2 regions of the Ligilactobacillus saerimneri genome follow, and region 1 is predicted to be linked to the other one. Evidence: a T-box and tRNA genes for the amino acid it is inferred to sense, from the RefSeq annotation. Region 1 holds a T-box; the other holds one or more tRNA genes.
What was found. A T-box is a leader RNA that pairs with one kind of tRNA and senses whether it is charged. The one in region 1 lies ahead of leuS (leucine--tRNA ligase), so its partner is inferred to be a tRNA-Leu.
Positions count from the first base shown of each region.

Region 1 (11,483 bases):
GATCTTGGATGAACTGTTGAAGCAGGATAAGGATTCACGGGTGGCGGTAGAAACATCTGTCACTACTGGTTTAGTGCTGGTATTTGGGGAAGTTTCAACTAAAGCATATGTAAATATCCAAGAGATTGTACGGAGAACTATTCGTGAGATTGGGTATACTGATGGTAAGTATGGCTTTGATGCTGACAACTGTGCAGTAATCACAGCAATTGATGAACAGTCACCAGATATTGCCCAAGGGGTTGATGATTCGGTTGAAAGTCGCGCTAATGGGGAAGATCCGCTGGACAAGATCGGTGCGGGAGACCAAGGCCTTATGTTTGGTTTTGCAACTGATGAAACACCAGAATATATGCCTTTGGCTTTGATGTTAAGCCATAAGTTGATGAAGCGGACGGCTCAGTTACGCAAGGACGGGATTTTGACCTACCTGCGGCCAGATGCCAAAGCTGAAGTTACGATTGAATATGATGAAAATAACCATCCGCGCCGAGTTGATACGGTGGTCTTGAGTACGCAACACGATCCAGAAATATCATTGGATCAGATCAAACGAGACGTGATGGAACATGTCATTCGCCATGTAATCCCAGCCAAGTATCTGGATGAGCGGACTAAATACTTTATCAACCCAACCGGGCGTTTTGTCATTGGTGGTCCGCAAGGGGATGCCGGTTTAACAGGACGGAAGATCATTGTAGATACTTATGGTGGGGCTGCTCATCATGGTGGTGGGGCCTTCTCTGGTAAGGATGCTACCAAGGTTGACCGGTCAGCTAGTTATGCTGCCCGGTATATCGCTAAAAACATTGTTGCTGCGGGGATCGCACACCAAGTAGAAGTTCAGATCGCCTATGCTATCGGGGTCGCTGAACCAGTTTCGGTAGCAGTCGACACCTTTGGTACTAGTACGGTTGATCAAGCTGCCTTGATCAAGGCAATTCGGAAGATCTTTGATTTACGGCCAGCTGGAATTATCCAAATGCTCGACCTCAAACGTCCAATCTATAAGCAAACAGCCGCTTATGGACACTTTGGTCGGACTGATGTCGACCTGCCGTGGGAACACACGGATAAGGTCGCAGCACTAAAAGCTGAACTGAATATTGATTAATATAATTTGCTAATAGTCGGAGCCTCTGCAAGCTCCAGGATTTAGTTGATTAAATTATAAATTGAAAACTACGTTCATTTACTAGCTGGAATTTTTATCCCTGGTTTTTGAATCTTTCAAGGAATAATATAACCTAATCAACAAACTGGAGAACTTTGCGGGGGCTCTTTAAATTTAAACAATAAAATTAATGTATTCTTTAAACTTGTGCTTTATAATAATACTAGGTATCAAATTTTTATAATTTTGGTGAGTAATAGAGAGGGAGGTTCATCGTGAAAAAGAGAAAAGAGCGTTTAGAAGAACAACAAAGATATAAATTTAACCGCAACTTAAATGACTTTAAAAAGGCAACGACATTTGTCGGGACTACACTCCTGATGGGGGCATCGATTCTGGCAGGTGGCAAAACCAAAGCCGATATGGTTAAGAGCGGAAGTCCAGAAATGACGCAAAGCGATGATCACGACCAACAGGACCTGACAAAGCAACAGGACAGCTTGCGTGATCAAGTACGACCACAAGTTGTGGCTGCTAACAGTGCTCAAGCAGAGCAAGAAGCCACTAGCAAAGATTTGACTCAACAGGATGAAACTACGCTGACTTCTGAAACTAAGGAGCAAACAGCTACGGATTCGTCTGCCAAAACAGGATCAGCAGACTTAGTTACAGCAGATCAAGTCCAGGAAGTAGCTACTAGTGGCAAGCCAACTGTCCAAGAATACAAGAGCAGTGCAGTAGTGACTGCCACTGCTAATAGTCAGGACCTGACAAACAAGGCTACGTCAGCAGCAAACACTACTGACCAGGCCCCAACGACTACTGCTAACCAGGCAAGTGAGCAACCACAGACGCAGGCTACCCAAAATACCCAAGCAACAACGGCAGCTCAAACAACTACAAGTCAAGCTACCACGCCTGCTAAGCCAACTACCACCACGACAACGACGAATACAGTCACCTTGAAGACAACTACATCCTTGAAGTTGGCCCAAATTCAAAAGGCAACATACAGTCAGTCGGCTCTCAAGCAGATGAAGGTAGCGCGGCCAACAGTTACATATAGTACCAATACACCGGCTGGGGTCTTTATCAATAATATTAAAGATGCAGCCGTCCAAGTAGCTAACAAGTATGGGCTGTATGCTTCGTTGATGATTGCCCAAGCGGGATTGGAAAGTGCCTGGGGCAACAGTGCCTTGGCAACCAAGGCTTATAATTTATTCGGGGTTAAATGGACTGGCCGAGGGGCATATATCACAATGCCAACCCAGGAATACTATGGGGGGAGTTATCACACTGTATATGCCAAGTTCCAGCGCTATGATAGCTACTATGATGCCTTGACGGGCTATGCTAATATGATTGCTTCGAACTTCTTCCGGTCAACTAAGGCGAACGCTGCTACGGTAGAACAGGCAGCTGAAAACCTCCGTAACGGGAAGTACGGGACCTATGCAACGGCTCCTAACTATGCTTCATCATTGATCCGGGTAATCAATAGTTACAATTTGAAACAGTTTGACGGGGCGAGTGCAAGTACCAATACCAATACTGGCAACTCGTTGAATAATACGGCTAAGACTTATACAGTCCAAGCCGGGGACAGCGTCTGGGGAATTTCCCAACAAACCGGGGTTTCAATGGACAACTTACGGTCCTGGAATAAGATCCAAAACAACTTTATCTATCCGGGTCAAGTCTTACAGCTAGTCGCTCCGGGAACGACAACTCAGACTAATACCAATACAACTAATACCAACGGCGATAAGACTTACACGGTTAAAGCCGGGGACAGCGTCTGGGGAATTTCCCACCAGACCGGGGTGTCTATGAGTGACTTGCGGGCTTGGAACAATATTCAAAATAACTTCATCTATCCAGGGCAGAAGTTAATTATTGCCAAGAAAGCTAATAATAATCAAAACACCCACACTAATACCAGCACGAATAACAAGACCTACACGGTCAAAGCTGGCGACAGTGTCTGGGCTATCGCCCAAAAGACTGGGGTGTCAATGGATACATTGCGGTCCTTGAATAACATCAAGAACAACTTCATCTATCCGGGGCAACAACTCAAGTTGAGCAACGCAAGCTCAAATACAAGTAACCCAGGCAAGACCAATGCAACAACTAACAGTGGTAAAACTTACACTGTGAAGTCCGGCGACAGTGTCTGGGCCATCGCCCAAAAGACCGGGGTGTCAATGGATATGTTGCGGTCCTTGAATAACATCAAGAACAACTTCATCTATCCGGGGCAACAACTCAAGTTGAGCAACGCAAGCTCAAATACAAGTAACCCAGGCAAGACCAATGCAACAACTAACAGTGGCAAAACTTACACTGTGAAGTCTGGGGACAGCGTCTGGGCCATCGCTCAAAAGACTGGGGTTTCAATGGATACGTTGCGGTCCTTAAACAACATCCAGGGGAACTTCATTTATCCAGGCCAACAACTACGGTTGAGTGGTTCTAATAGCAGTCAGACTACGACTAAGACTAATAGCAACACCTCAAGCACAGGGACTTACCAAGTTAAGAGTGGGGATTCCTTGTGGAAGATTGCGATGGAACACGGGACCACTATCGAACGGTTGCGGTCACTGAATAAGATCACCGGGAGCATGATCTACCCAGGGCAACACCTACGCTTCTAATTGATCTTGCAATCAAAATGGTGATTTGCTAAGATGAAAGAAATCAATATCTGTGAGCATTGACAGAGGAATAGTAAGATTACAGCGACTTGGCAGAGAGCAGGGGTTAGGTGTGAACCCTGCAAGGAGCTTGATCTGAACTCACCCCTAGTGCTTTTTTGCTGAACTAACAGTAGGCAAAAACGGAACCACCGTTAACGGTTTGAGGGTCACCATGAGAATGGTGGAATGATAGGTGGTACCGCGAGTTTTCGTCCTATACAGTTGTCGTAGACTGTATAGGACTTTTTTGATTGAAAGAATAGAGAAAGGATTAGCGACAATGGCATATAATCACAAAAGTATTGAAAAGAAATGGCAAAAATACTGGTTAGAGCACAAAACATTTAAGACAACGGAAGATCCGGAAAAGAAGAACTTCTATGCCTTAGATATGTTCCCCTATCCATCTGGACAAGGCTTGCACGTAGGACACCCTGAAGGGTACACGGCAACGGATATTATTGCCCGGATGAAGCGGATGCAAGGCTACAATGTTTTGCACCCAATGGGATGGGATGCCTTTGGTCTGCCAGCAGAGCAATATGCCCTCAAGACAGGACATACGCCAAAGGAATTCACTAAGAAAAATATCAATAACTTCCGCCGGCAGATCCAATCACTCGGTTTGTCTTATGATTGGGACCGGGAAGTTAATACCACTGATGAAGAATACTACAAGTGGACTCAGTGGATTTTTGAACAACTCTACAAGAAGGGCTTGGCTTATGAAGCCGAAGTTCCGGTTAACTGGAGCCCAGACTTGGGCACAGTTGTGGCCAACGAAGAAGTGATCAACGGCAAGACAGAACGGGGCGGTTTCCCAGTTATCAGAAAGCCAATGCGCCAATGGATGCTCAAGATCACGGCTTATGCAGACCGGTTAATCGATGACTTAAAGGATCTCGATTGGCCTAAGTCAATCAAGGACCAACAGATCAACTGGATCGGTCGGTCAGTGGGGGCAAGCGTCTTCTTTGACGTTGCCGGAATGGACGATGCCAAGATCGAAGTGTTCACTACTCGGCCAGATACTTTATTTGGGGCAGCTTACATCGTTTTAGCCCCAGAACATGACCTGGTTAAGCAGTTGACGACACCAGCCCACCAAGCAGCGGTTGATGAATACATCGAAGCAGCTTCCCACCGGTCTGACTTGGAGCGGACTGAACTGAACAAAGACAAGACTGGGGTCTTTACTGGTGCTTATGCGATCAACCCTGTTAACGGCAAACAACTGCCAATCTGGATCAGTGACTATGTTTTAGCCTCCTATGGGACGGGGGCTGTGATGGGGTCACCAGCCCATGATGAACGGGACTGGCACTTTGCTAAGAAGTATGACCTGCCAATTATTCCGGTTATTGCTGGGGGCGATGTGGAAGAAGCACCATATACGGGTGAAGGTCCGCACATCAATTCAGAATTCTTGGATGGCATGGACAAGAAAGAAGCCATCGCAACAATGATTGAATGGTTGGAAGAACATGACGCTGGCCACAGCAAGGTTAACTACCGGCTGCGGGATTGGTTGTTCTCACGGCAAAGATACTGGGGGGAACCAATTCCAGTTATTCACTGGGAAGACGGGGAAACCACCCTGGTGCCAGAAGAAGAATTGCCATTGAAGTTACCTGTAACTGATAACATCAAGCCATCCGGTACAGGCGAAAGCCCTCTGGCTAACTTGGATGACTGGGTTAATGTGGTCGATGAAAATGGACGGAAAGGGAAACGGGAAACTAACACGATGCCACAATGGGCCGGCAGTTCCTGGTACTACCTCCGCTACATTGATCCACACAACCGGGCAGCTTTGGCAGACTATGAAAAGCTCAAGCAGTGGTTGCCAATCGATTTGTATGTCGGTGGGGCTGAACATGCGGTCTTGCACTTGTTGTACGCACGTTTCTGGCACAAGTTCCTCTATGACCTCGGAGTAGTTCCAACCAAGGAACCATTCCAAAAGTTGGTTAACCAAGGGATGATCCTGGGGAAGAACCACGAAAAGATGTCCAAGTCTAAAGGCAACGTGGTTAACCCTGATGACATCGTCGAAGAATACGGGGCAGATACCCTCCGGATGTACGAAATGTTTATGGGACCATTGGATGCTTCTATTCCATGGAGTGAAAAAGGTCTTGGTGGGGCTAACCGCTTCGTTCATCGGATCTGGAACTTAATGATCGATGATAACGATCAATTGCGGGACCGGGTAACAACGCTGAACGATGGCGCTTTGGATAAGATCTACAACCAAACGGTGAAGAAGGTCACTGAAGATTATGAAGAATTGCACTTCAACACAGCCATCTCCCAGATGATGATCTTTGTCAATGAAGCCCACAAAGCTGACGCTTTACCACTGGAATACATGGAGGGCTTTGTCAAGTTGGTTGCACCAATCGCACCGCACATTGCAGAAGAACTGTGGACGAAGTTAGGCCATGTGGGAACAATTAGTTACCAACCATGGCCAACTTATGACGAAAGCAAGTTAGTCGAAACAACGGTTGAAATTGTTGTACAGATTAACGGAAAGGTCCGGCAACATCTCGAAGTGGCTAAGGATGCTAATAAGGAAGACCTAGAAAAGGTTGCCTTGGCCGACGAACGGATCCAAGCAGAGTTAGCCGATAAAAACATTGTGCGGGTGATCGCAGTTCCTGGCCGGTTGGTCAACATCGTAGTTAAATAACTAGTAAATAAATCCTGTGCGGACTGAAAAAAGGTCCGCTACCCCTAAGCTGGAGGAATCTGGCTTAGGGTTTTTTGTTTTAGCTAGATAGAGATGAAAATCATTTTATGCAAAGCTATAACTTATATTAAATGATTAATAAGCCTGTTGATGGCTAGGAGGACAATCTTTGAATGGGCAATGAAGGGGGATAAAGACTAGTAGTAAATCTTTCGAACAATTAGCTTGAATTTATATATATATATATAATGTTATTGATTAAATTGGTTTTAACAAAAGTTTAAGCATTAGAGGGGGATACATACTATGGTTTCTCACAATACGAAAAAAGCATTGACGATTGCGGGTGCAGGTTTAGCAACCCTAGCAGGTTCTTCTGTTTTAAGTAGTAATGTTAGCGCTGACGCTGTTGCGCCAGATACAACTGACGTTACTAACACAACAACAGATACCCCACAAGCCCAACATGAAGCAGCGTTAAAAGCGCTAGACGAAGCAAAGGCTAAAGATGAACAAGCAACCCAGGCATTAAATGATGCCAAAAAGGAAGCTGATCAAGCGCAAGCTAACAAAGATCAAGCCCAAGATACCGTTAACCAACAACAAGGGCAAGTTGATCAAGCTCAAAAAGATACTAATCAAGCACAAGAGACAGTTAACAAGGCTCAAGACGATGTTGCTAAGGCGCAAGAAAACGCTAAGGACGCAACACCAGAAAATATTGCTAACACAGAAAAAGCAATTAAAGATCAACAGGATAAGATTCAACAAGACACTACTGCCGTTGATCAAGCAACTCAAGCAGTACGGGATGCAAACCAAAATGTTGATCAGGCTCAGCAGACAGCTGACCAAGCCCAAACAAATGTTAATGACAAGCAAAGTGCAACTGACAAGGCACAACAAGACTTGGACAAGGCTAACGAAGCTTTAGCAGACAATGATGTTGAAAAAGCTCAGAATGATTACAACCAAGCTCAAGCAAACACTAAGCAAGCACAACAAGATGATGCTAACGCTAAGCAAGCTGTTACTGATACTCAGAATGCATTAGAGCAAGCTAACCAAAAGGTTGGCGATGCCTTAAATACTGCTACTGAAGCTCAAAAGACAGCGGACAATGCTCAAGCAGATTATGATGCCAAGAACCAAGTGGTTAACCAGTCACAACAGAAGGTTAACAAGGACTTAGCTGACATTAAAGCAGTCGAAGAAGCTATGGCTAACCAAAACGTGATTAACTTGCCGGATGGTTATGTAGATGCATTGAAAGAGTTAGTCACTGGTGATTTTCAGAAAGCCGATGAGTTACTAGCACAACTTGGTAAAAAAGGAATGGATTTGAATGAGTATCATGCTAGTGAAACAGATAAAAACCGCAAGGTAGTATTTTCACCTGACCAACCGTTAAGCGATGATATTGAATTAGAGTTAACTCAATTTGCTGCTCAATTACTTGACACTTTAGCAGCTCAATTTGGATCAACTTCACATAAGATTAATGGTGGTTCTTTAGCCTTTGCCAAAGATATTTCCATGCGTTACGATGCGGATCAATGGAATATTTTTAATAAAGATGACCATGACAAGGTAGCTATCAATGAATCTGCTAAAGAGTTTGGTTTATCGTATGCCCCAAAAATGAATATGAATTATTACGAGAATTTAATGAGTGGGGATTACTTTAATAGAGAACCAAAAGAAAGAACGACAACTATGGCTGACTTAAAGGCCAAAGTGTATAGAGCAATTCAGGTAATGTTGTTTGATGATAGAGAAAGTAACTGGGGACATGCTACTTCTTTAATGGGATTCAATCGTTCTATGGGAACGCAGTATAAAAATATCAGAGCTTTAGGTGTCATGGTTGATGCCATGGAACAAGTTCACATCATCCAAGTTGAAGAAGAAGAGATGGCGCAATACGATCCATTAAACCCTTACTCCAATATCCAAGAAAACAGTAAGTATAACCAACTTGCTCAAACAACCTTTGCCACTCCTGATGCTAACAAGTTAGCGGAACAAAAGGCACAATTGCAAACACAACTAAAGGCTGACCAAACTGATTTGGGCAACAAGCAACAAGTAGCTAGTGAAGCTTTGACTGTAAAACAACAAGCTGATAAAGGTTTAGCAACAGCTAACCAAAACCTGGCAACGGCTAGAACATCCCAACAGCAAGCACAACAAGCAGCTAGCGCTGCTAAGACTACTGCTGATCAAGCGGCTCAAGCATTGACCACATCAACCAATAACGAGCAAGCAGCTAAGGAAAAATTAGCAGCTGTGAGTGCAGATGAAGCTACTAAGCAAGAAGCGGTTAACCAGGCTCAAGCAGCCTTGAAGACTGCTCAAGATGAGTTAGCTCAAGCCCAACAAGACTTAGCTACTAAGCAAGCAACATTAAAGGATGCTCAAAACGATTTAGCTACTAAGCAAACAGCAGTTAAGACCGCTCAGGATCAAGAACAAGCTGATCGGGATCAATTAACTAAGTTGCAACAACAATTAGCTGATTACCAAAATGCACCTGTGTTAGTTCAAGCTGCTCAAGATAAGTTAGCTCAAGCCCAACAAGACTTAGCTACTAAGCAAACAGCACTGAAAGATGCTCAAGATGCTTTAGCTACTAAACAAGCAGCCTTGAAAGAAGCTCAAGACAACTTCGATCAAGCGCAAGCTAAGTTGGACACAGCTCAAGCTAATAAGGATCAAGCTGATCAAGAATTAGCTGTAGCGATCGAAGCAGCTAAGACTAACGCTGAAAAGTATGGTGACCAAGTAGTAGTTAACCCAGTAAGCGTCACTGAAGGAGCTAAGGAGTTACCAGAATTGACTTTAGCTAACCCACAGGCTTTACCAGTTGCACGCAATACTATGGCCTTGTTTGCTCAAGTAGCACAAAGCCTGACGGCTTTGCCATACGGAACAACCGTGGCTTGGAATGACGCTACTAAGGCATTAGCTGATATGCAAAAGGCTGGTCAGTATACAGAACAGGCTCTAGTTACCTTCCCAGATGGAACAACCAAGGTAGTTGACTTTAAGTTAACGGTAACAGCAGTAGCTAAAGAAACAACACCAAGTCAACCAAATACTAGTCATCACCAAGACAACATTGAACCATTAGATGGCATTACAGATGCACAAAAAGCCAGCTTTGCTGGGTATCATGTCCTTGATGGCCGGGTAGTGGATGCTAATGGTAAGCCAGTTGCTGGCTGGACAATCCGCCAAGGGATCATTTACAATGCCGAAGGAGTGGCGGTAGCTAAGGTCGGGACACCAATGGCGACACCAACTAAAGCTGAAACAACACTCAAGCGGACAACTACCTTGCCACAAACAGGTGAAGATGAATCTTCCTGGTTGAGTGCATTAGGATTGACTGTTCTGGGAACGGTTAGTGCTTTAGGAGCAACCTTAGGATTACGGAAGCAAAACTGATAAAATTGTAAAAAAAACTACCACAAAAACGTGGCTGGGAGAAAGTTCTATTTCTTCATCAGCTACGTTTTTTAATTTGCTAAGGGCACATTAAAACGGGGAATAGCGGGGAAAATGTTTGGCTGACCTACGTGGGGTACCATACCGCCAGGTTGCCAAGGGGAAATTTTTTGCATAGAATAAATGTACCAATTAAATTAAAAAGAGAGGTACAACCATGAAGAAAGACTTATCCCGGGAGCTCAGCGGGCGCCATGTCTGGATGATGACAATCGGGGGCGCAATCGGAACAGGGTTGTTTTTAGGTTCAGGGACAGCAATCCAACAAGCAGGACCGAGTATCATGGGCGGCTACTTGTTGGCAGCTGGGTTTACCTACCTGATGTTGCGGGCATTGGGGGAATTGATCCTAGCTGACCCGAGCAAGGGGTCCTTTATTGAAGTGGTGCGGACCTATTTGGGACCGCGATGGGAATTCATCGTGGGGTGGACCTATTGGCTTTGTTGGGAGAGCTTGGCAATGACCAACCTTACTGCTAGTGGGATCTATATGCACTACTGGTTCCCCCATGTTCCCCAGTGGTTAATTGTCTTGATCTTTTTGATCGCTTTAGTGGCAATTAACCTGACAAACGTGGGCTTGTTTGCGCGCTTGGAAGCAGGTTTTGCTAGTATCAAGGTGATTGCGATCCTAGCCCTGATCGCCGTCGGAATTGTCCTGCTCGGGGGACACTTCCAGGTAGGGGGACAAGCGGTAGCATTGCAAAACCTCGGTTTGCACGGGGGCTTTTTCCCGCATGGAATGAAGGGGATGTTACTTTGCTTACCGATGGTAATCTTTGCGTATACGGGAATTGAAATGGTGGGGTTAACAGCTGGAGAAACCAAGACCCCTGAAAAGGACATCCCGCAAGCCATCAATTCGATCGGACCGCAGATCAGCCTGTTTTACATTGGCGCCTTGTTTGTCTTAATGTGCATTATTCCCTGGGACCAAGTAAGTGTGACCGGATCACCGTTCGTTCAGGTGTTTGGTGCCTTGGGGATCAAAGCAGCTGCTAGTATCATTAACTTTGTGGTGCTGACGGCCGCTTTATCATCGTGCAACAGCGCGATCTTCAGTACAAGCCGGATTATCCATTCATTAGCCCAAAACAACCAAGCTCCAGTTTATTTTGGGCAAACTAACCAGCGAAATGTACCGTTGCGGGCCTTACTCTTGTCGAGTGGGTGCTTGTTGTTGATCGTGGGTTTGAATTTTGTCTTGCCAGCAGCGGTCTTTACCATCATTTCGGGGGTGGCAACGGTTAGCTTTATCTTTGTCTGGATCATCTTGCTTATTTGCCATATTAAGTATCGGCAGGGACAAGCTGGGTCTGATGTGATGACCATGCCCCTTTTCCCAGTAACTAACTGGCTGACAATAGCCTTTTTTGGGGCGGTTTTGGTCCTCCTCCTCTTTACTCCAGCGACACGCTTATCCCTCTTTTGGACCATCGGCTGGTTCATTCTCATCGGT
Region 1 is NZ_CP144759.1:477,929-489,411, forward strand. It holds gene metK (methionine adenosyltransferase) at 1-1,114, shown strand, start outside; gene V3C97_RS02325 (LysM peptidoglycan-binding domain-containing protein) at 1,390-3,777, shown strand; T-box leader at 3,828-4,039, shown strand; gene leuS (leucine--tRNA ligase) at 4,100-6,514, shown strand; gene V3C97_RS02335 (SEC10/PgrA surface exclusion domain-containing protein) at 6,821-9,964, shown strand; gene V3C97_RS02340 (amino acid permease) at 10,182-11,483, shown strand, end outside.

Region 2 (11,483 bases), 180 kb from region 1:
TCACGGAAATGTGGGAACGTTTTAGTTACTACGGGATGCGGGCCATCCTTCTGTACTATATGTACTATTCAGTAACCCAAGGTGGTTTAGGAATTGATAAGACAACTGCTGCTTCGATTATGTCAATCTATGGTTCACTGGTTTATCTTTCCAGTACATTAGGTGGATTTATCAGTGACCGAATCCTTGGTAGTCGGCGGACTGTGTTCTGGGGTGGGGTCCTGATCATGATTGGGCATATCATCTTGGCAACACCATTTGGGAAGGCCGCATTGTTCCTATCAATCCTCTTTATTGTGTTAGGAACTGGGATGCTAAAGCCAAACGTTTCAGAAATGGTTGGTGGTCTTTATGAAGAAGGCGACCAACGGCGTGATTCTGGATTTACGATCTTTGTCTTTGGGATTAATGTTGGTTCCTTGCTAGCACCACTGATTGTTGGTTTCTTAGGTCAGCAGGTTAACTTCCACTTAGGGTTCTCCTTAGCTGCTGTGGGTATGTTCTTTGGTTTATTACAATATACTATTCAAGGCAAGGACTTACCAAAAGATAGTTTGTACCCAACTGATCCAATTGAACCTGATCAGATCAAAAAGTATTCTCTTCGGGTTACAATGGCTGTGGTTGTTTTGGCAGTTATTCTCGGGATCATGGCGGTCTTAGGAAGCTTAAATATTAACAATATCATTAACTTAGTTACTATTTTGGCGATCTTAATTCCTGTTTATTACTTTGCATTGATGTTGCATAGTAAGAAGACAACAAAGGTAGAACGTTCACGGGTAAAAGCATATGTGGCACTATTTATCGCTTCTATCTTGTTCTGGTCAATCGAAGAACAAGGTTCAGTGGTATTAGCCCTCTTTGCCAACGATCAGACTAAGTTATCAATTTTCGGGTTACCTTTCCCAGCTAGTCTTTTCCAATCCTTTAACCCACTCTTTATCTTGTTATACACTCCATTCTTTGCATGGTTGTGGACAAAGATGGGTTCTAAGCAACCATCATCACCAGCTAAGTTTGCCTATGGACTCTTTTTCGCTGGTGCTTCCTTTGTCTGGATGATGTTGCCAGGCATGTTGTATGGAACTGGTGTTAAAGTAAGTCCACTGTGGTTAATCGTAAGTTGGGCTCTTGTTATTGTTGGGGAAATGTTAATTTCACCAATTGGTCTGTCTGTTACAACAAAATTAGCGCCAAAAGCGTTCAAAGCACAGATGATGAGTATTTGGTTCATCGCTGACGCCGTTGCTCAGGCCATCAACGCACAAATTGTTAAATTCTACTCCCAAGGAACAGAAGTTGCCTATTACGGTTGGATTGGTGCCATTACAATTGGCTTCGGGTTAATTGTTCTTTTAATGGTTCCAGCAATCAAACGCTTAATGGATGGGGTTGAATAAACCTAGAATTGAGCTGATATAATTGGAAAACTATTCATGTTAAACATGTATGTTTAATATGGATAGTTTTTTTATTTAGAAGTGTACTTTAGCTAATAGAGAAAAAGGAAGCATATCTTAAATAAGCTAAGAATTAGCGCCTAAATTTACATTTTGAAATTTTTTTGATTTTTTTACAAAAAACACTTGCATTTTTCGGGTGTCCACGTTATTATAATTAAGTCAGTTAGTTACTGATTGATAACAACTTACAAATACTTATGGATGGGTAGCGAAGTCTGGCTAAACGCGGCGGACTGTAAATCCGCTCCTTCGGGTTCGGTGGTTCGAATCCACTCCCATCCACCACATTGGGGTATGGCCAAGCGGTAAGGCAACGGTTTTTGGTACCGTGATGCACTGGTTCGAATCCAGTTACCCCAATTCTTCAAAACGTTACCTTCTTGGGTAACGTTTTTTTATTTACCATGCTAAAATTAAACTAGCAAATTTATGGACGTATTTAGTAGGAGGAAAAAATGAAAATAGGTTTTATCGGTGCAGGTAATATGGGACGTGCGATCATCAATGGTTGGCTTAACCAACATGCAGTTACAGGAGGAGAAATCTATCTTCATAGTGCACACCGTTCTTCCTATGAGCCGTATGCGCAGGCTCAAGGCTTACATGCTTGTGCAAGCAATGAAGAAGTGGTGAACCAAGCAGATTTGGTCTTTTTGGCCATAAAACCTGCTCAGCTCCGCACTGTACTCTTGGAAGTGAAGGCATCTTTACTGCGGAAGCGACCAGTGATTGTATCTATGATTGCTGGATGTGATTTAGCAACAATGCGGAAAATTTTAGATCAAGCTGAATTGGAAATGATTCGCATCATGCCAAATGTTAATGTTGAGATTGCAGCGGGAATGACAGCATTAACCCGCAACGAATTTGTGACCACCGATCACTGGCAGAGAGTAGTAGCATTGTTTGATACAATTGGGGCAACAATTGAGTTAGCAGAGGACAAGTTTAGTATCTTCGCGGCTCTTGCCGGAAGTTCACCTGCTTTTATCTACTTCTTTATTGATGCGTTGGCTCGGGCCGGAGTTAAGTATGGTTTAGATAAGGTCACCGCAACGCAAATTGCTGCGCAAGTAGTTCAAGGGAGCGCCCAGAAAACATTAGCCACTACTAAAACACCTTGGGAACTGGTAGATGAAGTATGTTCTCCAGGGGGAACCACTGTGGCTGGCCTGTTAGCTATGGAAGAAGCAGGTTTTATGACTGCGGTTATTAAGGGAATTGATGCCACAGTCGCTAGAGAAAACGAATAAGTTATGCGAAGGAGTGTGAGAGTGTGAGTTCGCCGATTTATATCAAAATACATAATGAGATTCGGCAGCGAATCGAAGATGGAGAATGGGCCGTTGGGGACCGCATTCCGGCTGAAAGAGAACTGGCAGAGCAGTTTGGGGTTAGTCGGATGACGTTGCGACAAGCGATTCAAACATTAGTAGATGAAGGTTTATTGGAACGACATATTGGAGCAGGGACATTTGTTGCCCGTAAAAAGGTTCAGGAAAAGATGACTGGAGTAACAAGTTTTACCGAGATAACGGAGGCGCAAGGGAAAATGCCGTCTAGTAAAACTATCTCTTATGTTGTGACTACTCCATCATTAAGTGAAAGCGAGAAACTTAACCTCAAAGCAGGTGAACGAGTCCTTCGAATGGAACGCATCCGATATGCAGATAATATTCCGATCTGCTTTGAAGTAGCAACTGTTCCTTTTCACTTGGTAAAGAATTTTGATCGTGAACAAATCACGCAATCACTCTATCGGACCTTAGAGCAGCATGGGATGACCATGGGACATGCAGAACAGATTGTTTCGGCGGTAGCAGCTTCTGAGCGGATTGCGGCTTATTTAGGGATTAAACGAGGAGCAGCTGTATTACGTCTGCGCCAGGTCTCACAACTTAAAAATGGGCAACCGTTCGAATATGTACGAACACAGTATGTGGGCAACCGGTTTGAATTCTATCTCGAACGTTAGTTTAAAGTTTTGCGAACAAGTATAGTTTCTAAGAATAAATAAGAGTACAATTAAGGCTACATTATTTAAACTACGGGAGGCAGTGTTATGCGTGAAATGCAGCGTAAGATTATTGAAGAATTAAAAGTTCAACCGCAAATCAATCCCCAAGACGAAATTCGGCGTTCGGTGGATTTTCTAAAGGCATACTTAAAAAAACATCCCTTTTTAAAGGCACTAGTGTTAGGAATTTCTGGCGGACAAGACTCAACTTTGGCAGGGAAATTAAGTCAAATTGCTATCCAAGAATTGCGTAAAGAAACTGGTGTGAATTACCAATTCATTGCAGTGCGGCTACCATATGGTAATCAAGCAGATGAAAGTGATGCAATGGATGCTATCGCTTTTATGAATGCAGACCAGGTGGTAAGGGTCAACATCAAACCGGCAACCGATGCCATGGTAGCGAGCTTAGAAGAAAATGGGCTTGAAATTAGTGATTTTAATAAGGGTAATATCAAAGCACGGCAACGGATGATTGCACAATACGGAATAGCGGGTGCTAATAACGGCGCTGTTGTAGGAACAGACCACGCAGCTGAAGCAGTCACTGGTTTTTATACTAAATTTGGTGATGGTGGTGCTGATATTACACCATTATGGCGGCTGGATAAGCGACAAGGTCGGGCTATGCTGGAAGTTTTAGGAGCCCCACGCCATTTGTATGAAAAGGTACCAACTGCTGATTTAGAAGAAGATCGACCTGCTTTACCGGATGAAGTAGCCTTGGGAGTAACTTATTCGGATATTGATGACTATTTAGAAGGCAAAGATGTTGCCCCTGATGTAGCTGTCAAAATTGAGAACTGGTTCCAAAAAACACGCCACAAGCGACATTTACCAATTACAGTTTATGATGAATTTTGGAAATAACTAATAGATTAGAAAAAATAGACGACAAGGGCTTAAATCAGATCTTGAGAAGGCTTTAGTCGTCTTTTCTTTTTTGTTATGATAAGAATGATAAAAGGGGGATTACGCCATGAATCAAACCGGAATTCAAAAGTACCTTCAAACCCTTACCCAGGCACTGGAGAAGACCAAAGAGATCGAAAACCAATGGCAAACAAAATTGGCATTTGTGATACAGGTGGCCACTGCCGGGTCAACTGTTGAAGACATTCGCCATTATGATGATGTGCATGAAGTTTTTGGTCATGGGGTTGTTTTGCTAGAACGTTTGTGTAATCAAATTGAAAAGGCTAAGACACCACTGAAGGTTAATGCATTGAACCGGCGAATGTTTACGAACTATTGTCGGTATATTGATGATTGTGAAGAATTGCATGCCGTTATTCATCACAATTTAGGTAGAATTGATGTTGCACAGTTAAAAGCAATTAACCACCAGCGGGAAGAACATCTTCAGACAAGTTTAGCCACGTTTACGTTGATCAAAGAAAAATTAGGAGGCGACTAGAGCCGAATGGATCAAAATTACCTTCACCAGGCAGCTGCAATGCTGCCTTTTAAATTTGAACAAGTTCAAGCATCATTAACCTTGTTGACGGCAGGGAACACCGTACCTTTTATTGCCCGTTACCGGAAAGAGCAGACAGGAAATTTAGACGAAGTAGCTTTACGCCAGATTGCCAACACGTATGAACAAGTCGAAAAACTAGCGCGAAGGAAGCAAACCGTTTTAAATGGAATTGCTGAACAGGGGAAGCTGACAGCATCTCTACGGAAGCAAATTGAAGCAGCGACCGATCTCATTACTGTGGAAGATTTATATTTGCCTTATAAGCATAAAAAGCAAACTAAGGCGCAAAAAGCCCGTGCTGCCGGGTTAGAACCCCTGGCCCGCCTGTTGTTAACGAAGGGGACGGCGCGAGTTGCCGATTTCATCAACCCAACTTCAGGAATATTGACGACTACTGATGCTCTTGCAGGTGCACACGAAATTATGGCCGAAGCATTTGGAGAAAATGCTGGGTTACGGGGATGGATGCGCCAGCGCTTTCAGCAGCATGGTCGGGTAGTGACACGAAAAAAAGCTTCCGGACAAAAAAATGATCCCCAAGAAGTTTATGCTACTTACTATGATTGGGAGCTGCCGGTGGAAAAGATCGCTCCCTACCAGGTATTAGCTATTAATCGTGCTGAAAAAGCTGGCGTTATCCAAGTGAAAATCGATCCGGATGATAGCTATATCTATCAATACCTGCATTCACGGTATAGTAGTCGGCAACCAGGCAACCAATATCTGCAGGCAGCCTATCTTGATGGTTATAAGCGGTTTATTAAACCAGCTATTGAGCGAGAAATCAGAACGACAATGACGGAACAAGCAGTGACTGCAGCAGTCAAAGTGTTTGGAAATAACTTGTATCATTTATTAATGCAAGCTCCATTGAAGGGACGGACAGTTTTAGGTTGGGATCCAGCTTTTCGTACGGGGTGCAAACTAGCCGTAGTTGATCCAACCGGGAAACTTTTAGCTAAGACTGTGATCTATCCTCATGAACTGAGCAAGGGCCAAAAAGCGACTTCACAACAACGAGCTCAAGCCGCTCGTGAGTTAGTTGCAATGATCCAACAATATCAGGTGGAGATGATTGCTATTGGCAACGGGACAGCTAGTCGGGAATCAGCACAATTTGTGGCAACGGTTATCCAGCAACATGCTTTATCAGTGAAGTTTGTAATTGTTAATGAGGCAGGAGCTTCGGTTTATTCGGCAAGTGAACTGGCACGACAAGAATTTCCTGACCTTAATGTTGAAGAACGTTCAGCCATTAGCATTGCCCGACGATTGCAGGATCCATTAGCAGAATTGATTAAGATTGATCCCCAAGCAATTGGAGTAGGCCAATACCAACACGACCTACCTACCAAAGAATTGTCTGCCCAGGTGGATGCAATAGTTGAAACCAGTGTTAACCAAGTAGGAGTCAATCTTAATACTGCTAGTGCGGAGCTTTTGACGCACATTTCAGGACTATCAAAGACAACCGCTCACAATATTGTCGCTTACCGAAATGAACACGGTAATTTCACTAACCGTACCCAGCTCAAGCAGGTTCCGCGGTTAGGTCCGAAAGCTTTTGAACAAGCAGCGGGCTTTTTACGGGTTGTTAACGGGGAAAATATTTTGGACAATACCAATATTCATCCGGAAAGCTATCCTTTAGTGCAACGGTTACTAACCGAATTGGGATTGAAACCAGAGCAAATTGGAACGGAGGCCATAGGTTTAGCCTTGGTAGGGGTATCTTTATCGCAATTAGCTCACCAATTGGGAGTGGGAGAAACGACGTTAAATGACATAATTGCCGATTTAAAGAAACCAGGACGAGATTATCGTGAGCAAATGCCAGCACCACTATTGCGTGATGATGTCCTTCATTTGGCTGATCTTAAACCAGGAGTGCACCTTCAAGGAACAGTGCGTAATGTTGTTGATTTTGGGGCTTTTGTGGATGTTGGAGTAAAGCAAGATGGTTTGGTACACATTTCACAGCTGAGTACAAACTATGTGGCTAATCCACGGGAAGTAGTGGCTGTGGGAGATATTGTTGATGTCTGGGTAATAGCAGTTGATCAGAAAAGAGAACGACTTCAACTCTCAATGATGGCACCAGAAACGGGGAAGTAGGATGACTGATCTAGAATTACAAAACTTGGTAGAAGAGATCGCACATACTTATTTTCACCAACCTTTTATTCACCAAGCACGGTTTAATTCGCGGCTACGAACAACGGGGGGCCGTTACTTGCTGACTAGTCATGACATCGAAATAAATCCCCAAATAGCAACTGACTATGCGGATACGATTTTGGTTGGAGTGATTAAGCATGAATTATGTCATTACTTTTTACATCAGCAAGGTCGCGGGTACCAGCACCGCCAGCGCGATTTTAAAACATTGCTCCATCAAGTCGGAGGGCTACGCTATGCCCCGCCTCTCACAGGCAAAAAGCGACGTTTATGTTATGAATGCCAACAGTGTCATACACGGTATTGGCGACAACGTCGGATAAATACTAACCGCTATGTATGCTCACGCTGTCATGGTCACTTAGTTTTTGTTGAAAAATATTAATAAATTCCTTGTCAACTAAGAACGGGTTTGCTATAATAACTTTTGTTGTCGCGGGTATGGCGGAATTGGCAGACGCGTCAGACTAAGGATCTGGTGGGCGTTTAGCCCGTGAAGGTTCGAATCCTTTTACCCGCATCACAGGAGGTTTTGCATTATGCAAAGCCTCCTTCTTTATTTTTTGCGAAAGTTTGAGGAATGAGGGTATGGAAAAATATGTTAAAATCGCTGCTAGCGCTGCTTACTTACCCCCACGGGTAGTAACAAATGATGAGCTGAGTCAAATTATGCCAACATCTGATGAGTGGATTCAGGCACATACAGGGATTAAAACCCGTCATTTTGCTTTAGAGGAAAACACCTCAATGATGGGAGCAAAGGTTGCCCAACAACTGCTTGAGCAAGCGCAGGTGGCTGCGACTGACATTGACTTGATCATTGTAGCTACAATTTCGCCAGACGCAATTACTCCTGCAACTGCGACCCTAATTCAAAAAGCAATCGGGGCTACTAAGGCTTTTGCATATGATATTTCTGCGGCATGTGCAGGGTTTATTTTTGCCCTGAGCACTGCTGATAAATTCTTACGGACTGCGCAATATCATCGTGCTTTAGTAATTAGTGCGGAAAACTTTTCTAAAATGTTAGATTTCCAGGACCGTACTTCAGCAGTCTTTTTTGGGGATGGCGCCGCTGGAGTTCTCTTGGAAAGCAGCACAGATCCAGCTGATAACATGATTATTGCAGAATCATTGCATGCAGATGGGAATGCAGAAGTTATCCATAGTGGTCGGATCGCACCAATTACTGATATTGCAGCGACTAATTATCCCCAAATGGATGCTTTTTTCCAGGATGGACGAGCAGTTTATCAGTTTGTAACAGAGAACATTCCCCCGCATATCAGAGAATTTTGTGATCACAATGGCTTGACCCCCGACGATCTTGATATGGTGATTACCCATCAGGCCAATTTACGTTTGATTGAGAAAATTGCCGCGTTATTGCAACAACCTATGAGCAAATTTCCACATAATGTTGATCGGGTAGGGAATACATCTTCAGCAGGAATAGCATTAGTCTTAAATGAAATACTGCAAGCGGGAAAGCGGCCACAAAAGTTAATGCTAACCGGTTTTGGTGCTGGCTTAGCATATGGGAGTATCTTGTTAGATCTCCAGCATTATCAATAAAAAACAACGGGCTAACTACCAGAATTGTTTCTGGAGGTTAGTCCGTTGTTTTTGTAGACAAATTTATTTTAGTAATAACCAGTTGTTGCAGTTCCAGTAGTGGTTGAAGTAGCAGTAGTGTAATCAGAAGTGACATCGGCTCCATAATTATTAGGGTTAGCAAAGGAAGCAGTACTATCAGCTAGACCTAGTTCATGACGTAACCGGTTGGCTTGTTTTCGTTTTTCACTCACAGGAGCAACTTGATAAGATAAGTCATCGATCATGGCGTTTTCACCTTGGAGGGTATATGACTTGATGTTGCCTGCCGTGGAATGATAGTTAGTTGCTATGGTCATCATGTCATTATAAGTTAAGTCAGTGCGAATATTGGCCTTAACCGACTTTAAGATTCCCTGATAGTTGCTGAGGGAAGAGATTGACAAAGTTTTGTGAAGTAATGCTTCGATTACTTGCCGTTGCCGGTACTGACGTCCGTAGTCTCCCTTAGGATCTTCGTGCCGCATCCGACTATAGGCAAGAGCTTGTTTCCCATTCAAGGTAACTTTCTTACCTTTAGTAACATGAGCATCCTCATAATTGAAGGTTAATGGTGGCGTAACCGTTACGCCACCAACAGCGTCGACTGTTTTGACCAAACCATCCATATTGACAAGCAGATAGTAGTCGATAGGAACATCTAGTGTTTTTTGAACAGTCTTGATGGTCGTAGGCACTCCACCTTCGTGGTAAGCAGCATTGATTTTTTCGTAGATTAGGTCCGATCCGCTAACATGGACCAGGGTATCCCGAGGAATGCTGAGCATGGTAACTTTATTTTTCTTAGGGTTGACCGTAGCAACGATTATAGTATCTGTTCGCCCAGTATCCTGGCGGCCTAGCCCAGCGTCTGTTCCCAAAAGGAGGATCGAGAACGGTTTTTTCTTTTTGAGGATTGCCGAGACATCCCGCATTTTTTTAATATTAGCAGATGAGTATGTATCATCAATAGTAGCCTTGGCGTGCCCAATAATATTCAGGGCATAGACGCCAACACCACCGAAGATCAATAGCACTAGCACAAGTAAAATAAGACAGATACGTTTGCGTTTCTTAGGAGGTTTGTGATAGCGATGCGAGTTATTATTTTTCCGGGTCCGACGGAGCGGAGTTTCTAGCAACTCGTCTTGAGATGATTTGTTATTATCGTTCATTTTCCGACTCCTTACCTATAACATATTAATGAAATTATATAATGCTGTTCTTATTTTTTAAAGCTATAAAAGGAGTTCTAAACATTTATTTAAAGAAGTTTGTCAACGCGTTGAAGATCAGGCTTACAACTACTGCCGGTGTAAATAAATTAACCAGTAAGAGATGACGACAGTTCTTTATGGTGAGCCGGAATTTTGCTATTATTAACATGATCGTTAAGTTAAAGAGGATTGAGAACATGGTTAAGTTAGTTCTGTTGCGGCACGGACAAAGTGCTGCCAATAAATTAAATATGTACACGGGGTGGAGCGATGTTCCCTTGACCAAATATGGGGAGCTGGAAGCACATGCAGCTGGACAAGCATTAGCGCAGGTAGGAATTAATTTTACAGCAATTCATACGTCTGTTTTAGTGCGGGCTATTAAAACAGCCAATATTGTGGCCGAAGAAATTCATCAGCTTTACCTTCCGTTATTTAAAACATGGCGCCTTAATGAACGCCATTATGGAGCTTTACGCGGATTAAATAAGGACTGGACGCGGGAGAAATTTGGCGCTGAGCAAGTTGCATTATGGCGTCGATCATTTTTTGCAGTTCCGCCCCAATTATCATCTCCGGACCATGATCGCCGTTACCAGGATCTGCCTAATGATGCATTGCCCTTGGCTGAAAGTTTAGCAATGGCGTATCAACGGATTTTACCATATTGGCAAGACCAGATTGCTCCCCAGTTGCGGGCCGGGAACAATCAATTAGTTGTTGCCCATGGTAGCACGTTGCGGGCAATGATTAAATATCTTGAGCAGATATCAGATACAGATATTGATGGGGTCGAAGTGGCCAATGGAGAGCCAATCGTTTATACACTTAATGATCAACTGCAAGTAGTAGATAAACAGATATTGCAGCCACAAGCTGAATCATCTACCCTGTAATTGGGAACGATGCATCCTGAATTCAAGGAGGAGATAAACATGGAATACGCACCAAAAGCACCAGCCTTATGGGAAGCCATTACACAAGAGGAAGAACGCCAAGAAGGAACAATTGAACTGATTGCGTCAGAGAATATTGTGTCAGAGGCTGTTCAAGCTGCCCAAGGCTCAGTTCTGACTAACAAGTATGCAGAAGGATATCCTGGAAAAAGGTATTATGGCGGTTGCCAATACATTGATAAGGTAGAACAATTAGCTATTGATTATGCTAAGAAATTATTCAATGCAGAATATGTTAACGTTCAACCTCATTCTGGATCCCAAGCTAATATGGCGGTATACCAGGCCCTCCTACAACCAGGAGACGTTATCTTAGGCATGGGGATGGACGCCGGTGGGCATTTGACTCATGGTTCTAAAGTTAACTTTAGTGGGAAGATTTATCAATCATACAGTTATGGTTTAGATCCAGAAACTGAAGAGTTAGATTTTGCGGAAATCCGGCGTATTGCCCAAGAAGTTCAGCCCCAGTTGATTGTGGCTGGAGCATCAGCTTACAGTAAGATCATTGATTGGCAACAGTTTCGTAGCATCGCTGATGAAGTGGGTGCTTATTTGATGGTAGATATGGCACAT
Region 2 is NZ_CP144759.1:295,899-307,381, forward strand. It holds gene V3C97_RS01380 (peptide MFS transporter) at 1-1,403, shown strand, start outside; tRNA gene V3C97_RS01385 (tRNA-Tyr) at 1,666-1,751, shown strand; tRNA gene V3C97_RS01390 (tRNA-Gln) at 1,755-1,826, shown strand; gene proC (pyrroline-5-carboxylate reductase) at 1,922-2,719, shown strand; gene V3C97_RS01400 (GntR family transcriptional regulator) at 2,743-3,441, shown strand; gene nadE (ammonia-dependent NAD(+) synthetase) at 3,529-4,353, shown strand; gene V3C97_RS01410 (hypothetical protein) at 4,463-4,900, shown strand; gene V3C97_RS01415 (Tex family protein) at 4,907-7,078, shown strand; gene V3C97_RS01420 (SprT family protein) at 7,080-7,526, shown strand; tRNA gene V3C97_RS01425 (tRNA-Leu) at 7,577-7,661, shown strand; gene V3C97_RS01430 (beta-ketoacyl-ACP synthase III) at 7,730-8,716, shown strand; gene V3C97_RS01435 (LCP family protein) at 8,785-9,909, opposite strand; gene V3C97_RS01440 (2,3-bisphosphoglycerate-dependent phosphoglycerate mutase) at 10,149-10,847, shown strand; gene glyA (serine hydroxymethyltransferase) at 10,887-11,483, shown strand, end outside.
Region 2: it has a tRNA-Leu gene. The T-box ahead of leuS (leucine--tRNA ligase) is inferred to sense a tRNA for this amino acid. The anticodon was not compared.